DNA from 4 places in the Sphingobium sp. TA15 genome. Region 1 is predicted to be linked to each of the others. Evidence: predicted binding sites of a transcription regulator. Region 1 holds the regulator's gene; each other region holds the start of a gene.

Region 1 (3,362 bases):
TTTTTCTGCCTACGCCCAAAGGGCTTAACGGGTTGCTACTCCTATTACACTACGACCGGGGCCGAAGTGCCGACCGTGCGCTCCTGCATCGCTGCCTTGCTGGTGCTGGGCGGGATGGCGATGGGGCGCGACGCGATCACCCTCAGGCTGGTGGCGGCAGGGGCGCTGGTGGTGCTGGTTCTCTGGCCCGAAGCCTTGGTAGGGCCGAGTTTCCAGATGAGCTTCGCGGCGGTGATCGCCCTGGTGTCGCTGGGCGAGCATCCGGCCTTCCGTACCTTCGTCGCTGCGCGTGACGAGGGGATGTGGCGCCGGATCGGGCGCAATCTGGCGGGCATGCTGGCGACGGGGCTGGCCGTGGAACTGGTGCTGGCGCCGATTGCGCTGTTCCATTTCCACAAGGCGGGAATGCTGGGATCGGTCGCCAATCTGGTGGCGATACCGCTCACCACCCTGGTCGTCATGCCGCTGGAGGCGATGGCCTTGCTGTTCGACCTGGGCGGATGGGGCGCGCCCTTCTGGTGGCTCACGGCGCGGGCACTCGACCTGCTGTTGCTGGTCGCTCATGGCGTGGCGTCCAGCCCCTGGGCGGTGGTGCTGGCCCCTGCCCAGTCGGGCGCGGTGTTCGGCCTGATCCTGCTGGGCATGCTGTGGTGCCTGCTATGGCGAAGCGGGTGGCGCTGGGCGGGCCTGATGCCGGTGTCCGCGTGCATGACGATGATCCTGGCCAGCCCGATGCCCGCCATATTGATCAGCGGCGATGGCCGCCATGTCGCGCTGCGCACCGCCGATGGCGGCATGGCGATGCTGCGCGCCCGCGCCGGCGGATATGCCCGCGACGTCATGGCGGAAAGCGCGGGTCATGACGGCACCTTGCAGGCATTGACGACGCTGCCCCAGGCGCGCTGTTCTCCCGATCTCTGCGCCGTCCGCCTGAGGGGTGGAGGCCGGTACTGGAACCTGCTGCTGACGCGGAGCAGCGTGAAGATCGACAATGCGATACTAGCGCGGGACTGCGCCCATGCGGACATCGTCGTCAGCGACCGTCGCCTGCCGGGCGCCTGTCGCCCCCGCTGGCTGAAGGCGGATCGACGGTTCCTCGCCCGGACGGGCGGCCTGGCCATCGATCTGGACCATGGCGCCATCCGCGGCGCAAAGGCATCGAATGACGAGCACCCGTGGATCGCGCGACCCTCCGCTTGGCCGCGCGGACACAGGGGCGGTCAGTTATAGCGGCGCAGCAACCCGGCCAGCTTGCCCTGGATGCGGACCTGCCGCGGATCGTAGATTTGCGGCTCATAGGCGCTGTTTGCGGGATCGAGCCGAACCTTCGGCCCTTCCCGCCGGAAATATTTGAGCGTCGCTTCATTTTCGTCGATCAGCGCGACGACGATCTGCCCCTCCCGCGCAACGTCGGTGCGTTGGATCAGCGCGAAATCGCCGTCGAGTATGCCTGCCTCGACCATCGAATCCCCGGCCACCTCCAACGCATAATGATCTCCGGTGCCCAGCAGCGCGGCGGGGACTGAAAGCATGTTCTGCCCCTCCAGCGCCTCGATCGGCACGCCGGCCGCGATGCGGCCATGCAGCGGAATCTCCAATATGTCGTTGGCGGCGACCGGCGGCTGGCTCAACGCCGGACCGCTCGTCAGCGGCGCCTTGGCCGGCACGGCCAGCTTGGGCGCACGATGCATGGCGTCGGGCAGCTTGAGCACCTCCAGGGCGCGGGCGCGATTGGGCAGGCGGCGGATGAAGCCTCGCTCCTCCAGCGCGTTGATCAGGCGGTGGATGCCGGATTTGGACCGCAGGTCCAGCGCTTCCTTCATCTCCTCGAAAGAGGGAGACACGCCCCCCTCCTCCAGCCGGGTCTGAATGAAGCTCAGCAATTCCTGTTGCTTGGGTGTCAACATCTCGCCTTGCCCTCCTTGGAACGGATGGAGAACGCATAGGAAACGGAACGGGGCAAGTCAAGCGCCTAACCGTTGGCCGCGTTTACGGGAACGCGGGAGGCCACGGGCCGTTTAAAGCCTGCCTTCCCCGATGAAGGTGAATAGGAGAGAAACATGGCCAACCAGAACAATCAGGGCGGCGATCAACGTCGCGACCAGCAGGGCGGCGACCGCTCCCGCCAGGGTGGACGCCAGCAGCAGCAGGAAAACCGGCAAGGCCAGATGGGCGACGAGCGCCGTCAGGACAAGTCGCCCGGCAAGCAGCAGCGCTGAACGGGTAAGGCGGCGTTCCGGCGCGGCCGATTGTCGCCGCCATCCATCAGGACTGCACGGGAAGGGGGTCGCCTGGGCGGCCCCTTTCCTTATGCGAGGGGGAGGACCGTGACGGGATCGCCGGCGGCTGCCGGGGCCGAACCGGCGGGGCGCAGGATAAGGCAGTCCGCCATCGCCAGTGCGGCGGTGGCGGCGCTGTCCTGCGACGTCACGGAAACGATGCCGGCTTCGGTGCGGAAGGCGCGGAGATAATCGTCCCGTTCCCCTGTGGCGGGCAGCGGGGCGGCGAGCGTTGCGGGCGCGGTGGGCGGCAGGGGCGACGCCGCGCCCATCATATGGCGGACAAGCGGAAGCAGGAACAGGGTCGCCGTCACGAAGGCGGACACCGGATTGCCCGGCAGGCCCAGGAAGACGGCGGAACCCAATATCCCCGCCATCAGCGGCTTGCCAGGCCGCATGCGGATCTTCCAGAAATCGAGCGAGCCGCCCGCCTGGACGAAGGCCGGACGGACGAAGTCGTGATCGCCCACCGACGCGCCGCCGGTCGAAAGAATGATGTCGGCTTCGCTGGCGCGGACGAAGGCCCGGACCGTGCCCGGCAGATCGTCGCGCACGATGCCCAAGTCGACGACGTCGCAAGAGAGGCCGGAAAGCATTGCCGCCAGCATGGGCGCGTTGGATGAGGGAAGCTGGCCCGGCTGCGTCGGCATGCCGGGCGGCACGAGTTCGTTGCCGGTGGAGAGCAGCGCGACCCGCGCCCGGCGCGAGACGGGCAACGCAGCATGGCCGCCAAGCACGGCCAGCGCGATCTGCGCGGGGCCAAGCGCGCCGCCGGCCTTCAGCAAAAGGCCGCCCTTGCGGAAATCGGAACCGGCCGGGCGGACATGGCGGCCGGTCGCCAGCGCCTCGTCCAATCCGCGCAGCACATCGCCTTGGCGCGCGGCGTTTTCCTGGATCAGGATGCTGTCCGCGCCCTGCGGCAAGGGCGCGCCGGTGAAGATGCGGCAGGCCTGGCCGGGTTCGAGCAGCGGCGGCGGCGGCCCGCCGGCCGTGCTTTCGGCAGCGACCTGCCACGGCCCCGGCCATTCGGCGGCGCGAACGGCATAGCCGTCCATGGCGGAAAGGTCGGCCCAGGGCTGGTCG
Region 2 (3,362 bases), 310 kb from region 1:
TCCAGGTTCAGATAGTCGAGGCCGACATTGTTGAGGAAGCCGAGGCGCTCCACGATTTCCTTGAGGATGGCGCGGGCGATCTGGTTCTGCTGATCGTTGAGGCGGCTGGGGAGGGTGGAGAAGAAACCGAGCGCGTCCACCACCGAGCGGCGGGTGGACATGGAGATGTCTTCGCCCGCGATCTTCACCGCCAGCGCTTCGGGCTTGAGGCGGGCGCCGTGGCAGGTCTCGCACGGCATGGCGGTCTGGTATTTGCTGAGTTCCTCCCGCATCCAGGCGGATTCGGTCTGGAGGAGGCGGCGGTTGAGGTTGCCGATGACGCCTTCGAAGGGCTTTTTGACCTCATAGCTTTTCTTGCCGTCGACGAAGCGCAGGGTGACGGGCTTGCCGGCGGTGCCGTGGAGGATGATCAGCTTCACCTCCCCCGGCAGGTCGGCCCAGGGGGTGTCGAGGGAGAAGCCGAACTCCCTGGCGAGGGAGCCGAGAACCTGCATGTAATAGGGGCTGGGCGGGTTGGACTTGGCCCAGGGGACGACGGCGCCCTTCTTGAGGCTGAGGGCTTCGTTGGGGACGACGAGTTCGGGGTCGAACTCCTGCCGTTCGCCCAGGCCGTCGCAGGCGGGGCAGGCGCCCTGCGGGGCGTTGAAGGAGAAGAGGCGCGGTTCGATCTCCGCTATGGTGAAGCCGCTGACGGGGCAGGCGAACTTCTCGCTGAAGACGATGCGGTTTTCGGGGATGCCGGCGTTCTTCATGCCCTTTTTGGTGGAGGTGAGGTCGGCGGCATCGACAGGCTCAGGGCGAACGGAGGTGGGGGTGGGCCCCAGCGCCTCCGCCACGCTGGTGTCGGCGAGGTCGACATAGGCGAGGCCGTCGGCGAGTTTCAGCGCCTGTTCGAAGCTGTCGGCGAGGCGGGTGGCCATGTCTTCGCTGACGGCCAGGCGGTCGACCACCACTTCGATGTCATGCTTGTATTTCTTGTCGAGGGCAGGGGCGTCCTCGATCGCGTAGAGTTCGCCGTCGATGCGGACGCGGGTGAAGCCGGCCTTCTGCCACTCCGCCAGTTCCTTGCGATATTCGCCCTTGCGGCCGCGGACCACCGGGGCGAGGAGATAGAAGCGCGTTCCTTCGGGCAGCTGCATGACGCGGTCGACCATCTGGCTGACCGTCTGGGCGCTGATGGGGAGGCCGGTGGCGGGGCTGTAGGGGATGCCGACGCGCGCCCAGAGGAGGCGCATATAGTCGTAGATCTCCGTCACCGTGGCGACCGTGGAGCGCGGGTTGCGGCTGGTCGTCTTCTGCTCGATGGAGATGGCGGGGGAGAGGCCGTCGATATGCTCTACGTCCGGCTTCTGCATCATCTCCAGGAACTGGCGCGCATAGGCGGAGAGGGATTCGACATAGCGGCGCTGACCCTCGGCATAGATGGTGTCGAAGGCGAGGGAGGACTTGCCGGAGCCGGAAAGGCCGGTGATGACGATCAGGCTGTCGCGGGGAAGGTCGACGTCGACGCCCTTGAGATTATGCTCGCGTGCGCCGCGGACGCTTATGGTGGTCAGCATTCGGTAGACCTCTGCCGAGAAATTTGCGTGAGACTCATGGGGGCGTGTTGTTCCAGATTTGTTCTTGGGAGGCAAGGGCCGGTCCGGCGCAAGATAGGGACTGTGCGGCGAAAGGAAAAGGCGGCGGCTTTGCTCCCGCGCCGGGCTGGGTTAAAGGGCGGGGATGAGCGGGATTTCGGTTCGGATGCGGTGCGGGGCGCTGGCCGCCTTAGTGGCGCTGGCGGGGTGCGGCGGGGGCGTCGAATATCGGCCGGTGAGCGACGTGCCGGTGCGGGTGGGCAAGCCCTATAGCGTCAGGGGCGTGACCTATGTGCCCGCCGCCGATCCCGGCTATGACTATCTGGGCTATGCGAGCTGGTATGGCGGGGAGAGCGGCAACCGGACCGCCAATGGCGAGCGGTTCCGGCCCAAGGCGGTGACGGCGGCGCATGTGACGCTGCCGCTGCCGAGCTATGTCGAGGTGACGGCGCTGGAGACGGGGCGGACGATCCTGGTGCGGGTGAACGACCGCGGCCCCTTTGCCGGGCGGGGGCGGATCATCGACCTGTCGCGCGGGGCGGCGGAGCAACTGGGGATCAGGGCTGTTGGCCATGCGCCCGTGAGGGTGCGGGTGGTGGAGCCGCCGGAGAGGGACCGCAGGAAGCTGCGCGAGGGGCGGCAGGCGCCGGAGCGGCCGGTGGTGGACGCCCGGACGCTCGCCAATTTGCGGGCGCAGTTGGCCGGGCAGGGGCGCTGATGTCGTTCGTGGATGCCGGTCGTCGGTTCGTCGTCCGGGGATGCTGCCGGGCGCGGCGGGTCGGCGGATCATCGAATGGAGAAAACGGTCCCTTCGCAGCGGCGCTATGATGCAGGGCGAGACGGCGATCACCGAATCCGGTTCGGCGGTTCGCTGACGACAGTTTGAAAAGAGATCCCGGAGAGCCCGACAGCTTCCTGGATGCACCCCCGGCCATTCCCTTGCGCCGGGGGTGCTTTTTTATGTGCGCTGCTTATGGGATGTCTGCAATTTTACGTTAGGGAACGCTTGTTTTCTTGACGTAAAATTGTCGTTCGTCCGGGCTGGACCGCATTTGGTCGACGGGGGCGTCGTTGGCCGAGCGGGAGGGGCGCCGGTCGAACGTGTGAAGCCATGTCTTTGGGCCAGGAGTAAAGCTGAGGCTGCGAAGACGGAGGTGATTTGCCGCTCATATCTTCGCTGAGGTCCGCCGCGAGCGGACAGAAGATAGTTGAGGAGACTTTGTCATGATCGCCGCGAAAATGATCGCTGTCGCCGCTTTGCTGGGCGTTGCCGGTACGGCTTCGGCTGTGGAATTCGAATCGAACGGCAGGACTACCGAGGTTCGCTATAACGATCTCGATCTGGCGAGCGCGAAGGGGCAGAATGTCCTGAAGGGGCGCATCTGGCGGGCCGCGTGGAGGGTGTGCGAGCGTGGCGCGACCTCTGCCGAGATCAGGAAATGCCAGACGGTTGCCGCCGACCATGTGCGCGGCGCGGTGGAACTGGCGATCGCCAAGGCCGGGAGTGGCGAGCGCTTTGCCGACAGGGGCAAGGATGAGGTCCGCCTGGGGAATTGAGGTTTTAGGCCTGGGTGCGTTTTGAAGGAAGGCCCGGCGGTTGCCGGGCCTTTTTGTTTTGGGAGCGGAGTGTGATGGGGTGACGTTGCGCATTCCCCCCCCCCACCACCGCCTTTGGCGGCGGTCCCCCTCCCCATCCTCGATGGGGAGGATTTACAGGTGTCAGCGGCCCGCCAGGGCGCGGGCGTTGGCGAGGTAGGTGCGGCCGATGCGGATTTCCGTGTCGTC
Region 3 (3,362 bases), 770 kb from region 1:
CGGGCACATCCGCGATCGGACAGCCGCCCTTTTGCGGTTCCGCGCCGATATTGACCTGAACGAAGCAGGGCACGCGCCTGTCCGCCGCATCCATCGCCCTGGCAAGCGCCGTCAGCAGCGACGGGCGGTCGAGCGAATGAATGACGTCGAACAGCGCGACCGCATCGGCCGCCTTGTTCGACTGGAGCTGACCGACCAGATGCAGTTGAAGGCCATCATGCTCATCCCGCAGGGCAGGCCATTTGCTTTCCGCTTCCTGCACGCGGTTCTCGCCGAAGACCCGCTGGCCCGCCGCGATCAGCGGACGGATGGCGTCCGCCGCCTGCGTCTTCGACACGGCGATCAGGGTGATGTCGTCGGCGGTGCGGCCGGTCAGGCTGGCGGTGCGGCCCATGGCGGCGCGTATCCCGGCCAATCTGTTCGCGGCCAGCCGGTCTGCGGCTTCGATGCTGTCGGTCGTCATGGGGGCTGCTATAGGCGATGGCCATGCAACGCCGCCACCGCAAAAAACTGCCGACGATCTGGTTGATGACCGACGAACGCGTCGGGGAGTCCGCCTTGCTGGCGGCTATCGATCGCCTGCCGAAGGGCAGGGCGGGGGTCATATTCCGGCACTATCGCACGGCGGCGGCGGAACGCCGCGCCTTGTTCGATCGGGTCGCCAGGATGGCCCGAAGGCGGCGGCTGGTGCTGATGCTGGGCGGCACGGCGGCGCAGGCGCGGGCCTGGCGCGCCGATGGCTGGCATGGCCGCGACCGGCGGAGGGACGGAAAGACGCTGCTCCACAGCAGGCCCGTGCATGACAAGCGGCAGATGGCGGAAGCCGCCCGCGCTGGCGCGGATTTCGTCTTCCTCTCGCCGCTTTTCCCGACGCGCTCGCATCCCGGTTCGCTTGTGTTGGGGCGGGCGGGATTCGCGGCCCTGGCGCGGCTGGCCCCCATGCCGGTGATCGCCCTGGGCGGAGTGCGCGCGGCGCATCGGCATATGCTGGCGGGCATGGGCGCCTCCGGCTGGGGCGCGATCGACGGCCTGTCGGTTGAGTAGTCGCGGCGGTGCAATGGGTGGAGGTGATTTCCGCCCTACCAGCCCAGTTCCGCGGCATGGTCCGGGTCGGCCAGCGCCGTCAGCCGTCGCGCGGCCCGTCGGGCGAAGCGCAGCGTTTCCGCCTTGCGCCGCGCCGCCGCCAGCGGCTCCATTGGCGCCGGACGCACCAGTTCGGCGTCATATCGGTCCGCGACGATCAGTCCCGTCCGCCCCGGCCATAGCGCCTCGCTTTCGAACAGCGACAGGTCGAAGCCGGAGGGCACGGCCCAGAAATAACGGTCGCAATAGTCGAAATAATCCGGCCATTTCATGTCGCCCAGCAGGTCGGCGCGACTGCACTTGATCTCCACGATGGTGATCCGCCCGGCCCCGTCCAGCGCCATGATGTCGGCGCGCCGGCCGTTGGGCAGCGGCACTTCCAATATCCCGCTCATGTCGTGGCGGAAGAACAGGCGCAGCGTACCCCGCGCCACGGCCAGCGCCGTGCCGTCGGTCAGGGGCGAACAACTGTCGGAAAGATCGGACTCCATATCCGCTTATTAGAACATGAAGGGAACAAAAGGAAAGGGCCGATTCGGGAAGCCCCCGAACCGGCCCTTCTTCACCCCCTGCGCGCTCGGCGCGAAACGGTCAGCGATAGAAGACGTGGTTGTCGATCGCGGCGAGCTGGCGCTTGCCCCAGCCCGGCGAAACGCGGCGCGCATGGAAATAGAGCGCGCCTTCCGCCTTGCTGTTCCAGCTATCCTCCATCGCGATCTGGGCGATGGCGACGGCCTCGCGCCAGCTTTCGCTGCCCAGGCGGATCGACGGCATGCCGTTGCCGCGCACGAAGCTGAACTGGCCGGGCTGATAGATGACGCCGCACAGGCTGTCGGCGAAGCGGCCGGAGCGGGCGCGGTTGATGATGACGCGAGCGACGGCCAACTGGCCTTCCAGGCTTTCGCCCTTGGATTCGAAATAGACGGCGCCGGCCAGGCACTTCATGTCGCCGGAAACATCCTCGGGCGCGCCCTGCGCGTCCACCAGGGCGGCGAGATTGTCCGCCTTCACATCGGCGCTGTCGGAAAGGGGAGCCAGCGGCTGCACGACTTCGCGCGGCGCGGCGAAAGTGACGGCGGGCTTGGCGCCGGCCGGAGCTGCATTCAGCTCATTGCTTCCCGGAAGGGAAAGGACCGACGGAGCCGCTTCGGAAGCGCTCGACATGTCGGCCGCAGTGACCGCCGCGGTAGCGGAAAGGGAAAATGCCGCGATGATCGCAGCCTTCAGACGAAAACTCATTACAACTCAAAATCGTGCGGTTCTTGGCCGGAAACGTCAAAAAACCCCTAGAACACCGACGTCCGGCCGCCCCCCGTCTGCGTGTTTACCGCATCCGCCCCCCATGGACGAAAACCGGCAACCTGCGCGTTGAAAGCGTCGGAGGCCTGTGCCCGCGCGAGGAAAATGAGTCAACGATTAACAGATCGTTTCAGCGGCGAACCGTTCCGCATCCGCGATGTCGAGTTCAATGACCCACAGATCGGGGTCCGATCCACGCCGACGCGCAAGATATTGGGCCATGGCCTCCTGCCCCTTTTCCGTATCGGGGCCGCAGCGGACCAGCCTGTAGCCGCCCGCATAATCAGGAACGCGCTCGAACAGGCCCTGTTCCCGCCCCTTTTCCAACGTCTGGAGCAGAATGGAGCCGCTGATCTCGTCCCCCTTCACCAGCACCGTGGCGAAGCCGCCCGCCGCGGCGCAGCGGCGCGTCAGCGCGCCGACCAGCATCGCGCTGGTCAGCCGCGCATCGGGTGGGTCAGTCGGCATAGCCGGGCAGGGACGACAAGGGGAATTGCGACCGCATGAAGGTGCCGGTGCCGCGCCCGACCTCCTCGCCATCGGCATCGATCAGGCTGGCTTCCGCGACATAGACGCGCCGCCTGCCGCTGATCCAGCGCCCTTCCGCCCTGATGCGGCCCGGCCCGATCGGGCGGGTGAACAGCAGGTTGAAGCTGGTCGTCAGCAGGAAACGGTCGCTGACCAGGCTGTTGGCGGCGTAGAAGGCCGCATCGTCCAGCATCTTGAAATAGACCGTGCCGTGCACCGCCCCCGCCGCGTGGAACTGGGTCTCGTCCACGTCGAAATGGATGATCGACCGGCCTTCTTCCGGGATCGTCAGTTGGGACCGGAACAGCCGGTTGATCGGTGCGGAGCGGTAGAGAGACTCCAGCGCCCGGAAATGCGCCTCCTCCCCGCTGGGCAGGGCGCTGGCGGCCGATTCCCGATCAGGCTGCGTCACGCGCCTCGCCACCGGCGAGCAGGGCATGAAGCGCCGCCGT
Region 4 (3,362 bases), 350 kb from region 1:
CTTCCTCGACGAGTGAACTGACGGCCTGCTTGCGCTCGAGCGGTTCGGCGTCGCTGGCGCGGAGCGTCATCACCTCGATGCCGAAGCCGGGGGAAATGGTCTCGATCTTGTCGCAGAGAAGGCGGGTCAGCCGCCTGACGTCGCGGACCGGCGTGGCCATTCCGACGCGAACCGCCTGAGCCCGATTGTCGACACGGTGGCAGAGGAGATCGAGACGGCGCGCGCCGAGGCCGCGCTCTTCCAGCAGCGCGCAGAGCTGGACGACGAGCTTGCCGATGTAGCGCGCGATAGTCTCGGCCGTGCCGATCGGCTCAGCGAAGGCGCGGCGCACCTGCACGAGTTCGGACGGTCGGACCGGTTCGATCGGCTCCGCCAGATCTCCGAGCGCATGGTCGATGCGGCGGTCGATCTCTGGCCCGAAGCGCAGCGTGAGAGGCGCGCGCGGCTGCGCCAGCAGATCGCCGATGCACTGGAAGCCGAGTGTTCGCAGGCCCTCGACGGTCGATGGGGCGATCCGCAAAGCGGTCAGCGGCAAGGGGTCGAGAATCGACCGGCCGTGGCCCGGTGGCGCAATCCTCGTCGGCCGCGCCGCGTATCGAGCCAGCGCGTGCGCGGCGCCCCAGGTGTCGGCGATCGCCGCGCGGGCGGTGAGCCCGGACATGGCAAGGCGACCGATGAGGCCCTTCAGCATCGCGCCTTCGCCGCCGTGGAGATGATCGGCGCCAGTCGAGTCGATGATGATGCCGTCCGGTGGATCGGGTGCCACGATGGGCGCATAACGCAGGAGCCAGGCGGCGAGCCGGTCGAGCGCCTCGGCGTCCCCGTCCGGATCGGCGTCCTGTACGATGAGGCCCGGCACCAAAACCTGCGCCTTGGTGACGGGCATGCCGGCGCGCAGGCCCGCGCCCTGCGCGGCGGCGTCTGCCGCCAGCACCACCCGCCTGTTCCCATCGCGGCCAATCAGGACGAGCGGCGCCTCAGCCGGATGCGCCGCGTCGCCAGCCTTCCGCCGCAGCCGGTCGGTGGACCAGCTCGGCAGGAAGAGCGAGACGACCCGTGTCATCGCACGCCTCCAATTCGAAATCTGCACTTTCGCCCGCGCGAGCGCGGATCAGCTCGACAAGCGATCGAGGGCGCCCGACGCCCGGGACGGGCAGCGGCGTCGACGGCAGAACGGAGATCCGCCAGCGAGTCATGGCTGCGGTCGGTTGCCCGAAATCGGCCGCCTCCGTCTGACGTCGCCATCGTCGCAATGCAATGGCGATGGCGCCGCCACCTTCAGCGGCGAGTTGCAGGCGGCGGGAGGCGGTCATGGAGAGACGAGCGACCTCTCCGACGACAGCGCCGAGGCCGCCATGTCGCAACCCTTCCTCCATGCAGGCGAGCACGGTCTTGTCGTCGCCCGCTTCGACATAGATCACGCGGTCGGCCGCCAGCCCGGCCTGCGCGATCGCTGGAGCGAACAGATCGGGCCTGGTGATACACCACAGAACCTTACCCTTGGTGCGGGCGGCGACCCCCGCACTGAAAAGCGCAGCGGCGGCTCCGTCGATTGCGCCATTGCCGCCGCCGGCTACTTCATGCAGCGCGCCGAGGGCGAGCCCTTCGCCTGGCAGACGCGAGTCCATCGCGGCAATCCCGAAGGGGAGAACCGATTTGGCGCGCCGGCCGCGGCCTTCGATCTTTTCGATCTGCGCGCGCAAAGACTCTATAGCGGGCTCGGACCGCAAGCTTCCTGTTGACCTCCGGGAATGGGTTCAGCATCATGTTCTCCATTTGTTCTAATCTTTGGTCGAGAGAGTCAAGGCCCGTCGCCATGTCGAGCACCGAATCTCCCCCGCGCTGGAAATGCCCGTCGATGGTCCGGCCGGTTGGGCAGCCGCTGATCAGGGTGGGCTTTACGCCCCATGGGGCGAAAGAATGGTTAGGAAGCTCTGTGGTAGAGAGGAAAAGGTGGCGCTTTTGGACGGATTCCGATAGCGTGCGCGGAGCGAGCGACAGCCACAAGCATCTGAGCAAGCAACAGTATAGCGAGGCCAGACCAAAGAAAGGAGGCGAGTATGTCGACTAAACAAATTCTCGCGCTCCTGAACTCGCATATCGACGGGGACGAAGACCAGCTCCTGTCGATCGCCTTGCAGATCGCCGCTCAGGAAGCTCGCCAGGGTCGTTCGGACGATGCTGAGAAGCTGAAACGGCTTGTCCAGAAGGCGCGTGATCAGCGCCGGACTGGCAAGCCGGCCGGTGGCCAGACCCCGATCCCGCTCGCTCGACCGCGCGGCGAATTGCAGGGTCTCGTCGAGAGCGCCTATCCCAAGGTTGCACTCTCAAGCATGGTGCTCTCCGACGAGATCGCCAAGCGGCTCGGCCGCGTTGTACGCCAGCAGCAGGAGCGCGTGACCCTGCGCGAGCACGGTCAGATACCGGCCACGCACATGCTTCTGGTTGGGCCGCCCGGAACGGGCAAGACGATGACGGCTTCGGCCTTGGCCGGCGAGTTGCGGCTTCCGCTGTTCACGGTACGGCTTGAAGCGCTGTTCAGCCGGTTCTTCGGCGAGACCGCGGGCAAGCTGCGCCTGCTCTTCGATCAGATCGCGCAGACGCGCGGCGTCTATCTGCTCGATGAATTCGATGCGATCGGCGCGCGCCGGGGCGACCCGAACGATGTCGGCGAAATCCGTCGGGTTCTCAATTCCGTGCTGGCCTTCATGGAGGAACCGAATTCGACCGACAGTCTCGTGCTGGCGGCGACCAATCATGTCGAGATTCTGGACGAAGCCCTCGCGCGCCGTTTCGACGAAGTGGTCGAATATACGCTGCCGGATGCGGCGTCTGCGCGGGGCATTCTTGAACGCCGTCTCGGCAAGTTCAAGTTCGCTTCGAAGGTATGGCCCGGCATTGAAAGCGCGCTTGAAGGGCTCAGCCAGGGCGAGCTGGTCCGCGCGGCCGATACCGTCGTGAAGGACGCCATTCTGGAAGGCGCATCGAAGGTGTCGCCCGACGCCTTGCGCGACGCGCTCGAAAATCGACAGACGTTGAAGGGCAAGTTCCGTCGCCAACCCGGCCGTTAGGCAGGCTCCGCCGAACGGATTGAATGGAACGCGAATGAAGAAGTAGGAGCCTATGGCGGAGCCCGATAATTTCGACGCGAGAGACCGTCCGCATATCGCGATCGACGTCTTTCGTGAAACAGCAGCCTACACTTTTCCCTCGCGCAATCAGGAACGCAAACCCCTTCGGGGAGACTATGCGGCGCACGCCACGCAGCTCCTCGACCAGCTCGCTGCGGCGCTGGGGACCGTTCCAGTTGCGGCTGCCGATCCGCGCCTGCCCGTGCAGGGGCTGAAATCCGGCACTGTCGT

What was found. The regulator LexA, encoded in region 1, represses DNA repair genes until DNA is damaged. The targets are predictions, from matches to a motif close to GTTCCNCNCTTGTTCT.
Region 2: uvrA (excinuclease ABC subunit UvrA) is a predicted target of LexA. The motif match lies at 1,609-1,624, and genes of this name have one in related genera.
Region 3: Sj15T_RS13870 (MmcB family DNA repair protein) is a predicted target of LexA. The motif match lies at 1,586-1,601, and genes of this name have one in related genera.
Region 4: Sj15T_RS15785 (ImuA family protein) is a predicted target of LexA. The motif match lies at 1,768-1,783, and genes of this name have one in related genera.

What each region holds. Positions count from the first base shown of each region.
Region 1 is NZ_AP025355.1:17,548-20,909, reverse strand. It holds gene Sj15T_RS00110 (ComEC/Rec2 family competence protein) at 1-1,230, shown strand, start outside; gene lexA (transcriptional repressor LexA) at 1,221-1,907, opposite strand; gene Sj15T_RS00100 (hypothetical protein) at 2,061-2,219, shown strand; gene glp (gephyrin-like molybdotransferase Glp) at 2,309-3,362, opposite strand, start outside.
Region 2 is NZ_AP025355.1:326,894-330,255, forward strand. It holds gene uvrA (excinuclease ABC subunit UvrA) at 1-1,559, opposite strand, end outside; gene Sj15T_RS01695 (septal ring lytic transglycosylase RlpA family protein) at 1,723-2,295, shown strand; gene Sj15T_RS01700 (UrcA family protein) at 2,802-3,134, shown strand; gene Sj15T_RS01705 (LytTR family DNA-binding domain-containing protein) at 3,297-3,362, opposite strand, start outside.
Region 3 is NZ_AP025355.1:2,799,890-2,803,251, reverse strand. It holds gene Sj15T_RS13880 (YggS family pyridoxal phosphate-dependent enzyme) at 1-463, opposite strand, end outside; gene Sj15T_RS13875 (thiamine phosphate synthase) at 481-1,044, shown strand; gene Sj15T_RS13870 (MmcB family DNA repair protein) at 1,080-1,574, opposite strand; gene Sj15T_RS13865 (cell wall hydrolase) at 1,675-2,322, opposite strand; gene Sj15T_RS13860 (DUF1491 family protein) at 2,500-2,850, opposite strand; gene Sj15T_RS13855 (PaaI family thioesterase) at 2,840-3,349, opposite strand; gene Sj15T_RS13850 (PTS sugar transporter subunit IIA) at 3,309-3,362, opposite strand, start outside.
Region 4 is NZ_AP025355.1:3,219,349-3,222,710, reverse strand. It holds gene Sj15T_RS15790 (DUF6504 family protein) at 1-1,063, opposite strand, end outside; gene Sj15T_RS15785 (ImuA family protein) at 978-1,703, opposite strand; gene Sj15T_RS15780 (ATP-binding protein) at 2,061-3,071, shown strand; gene Sj15T_RS15775 (S8 family peptidase) at 3,124-3,362, shown strand, end outside.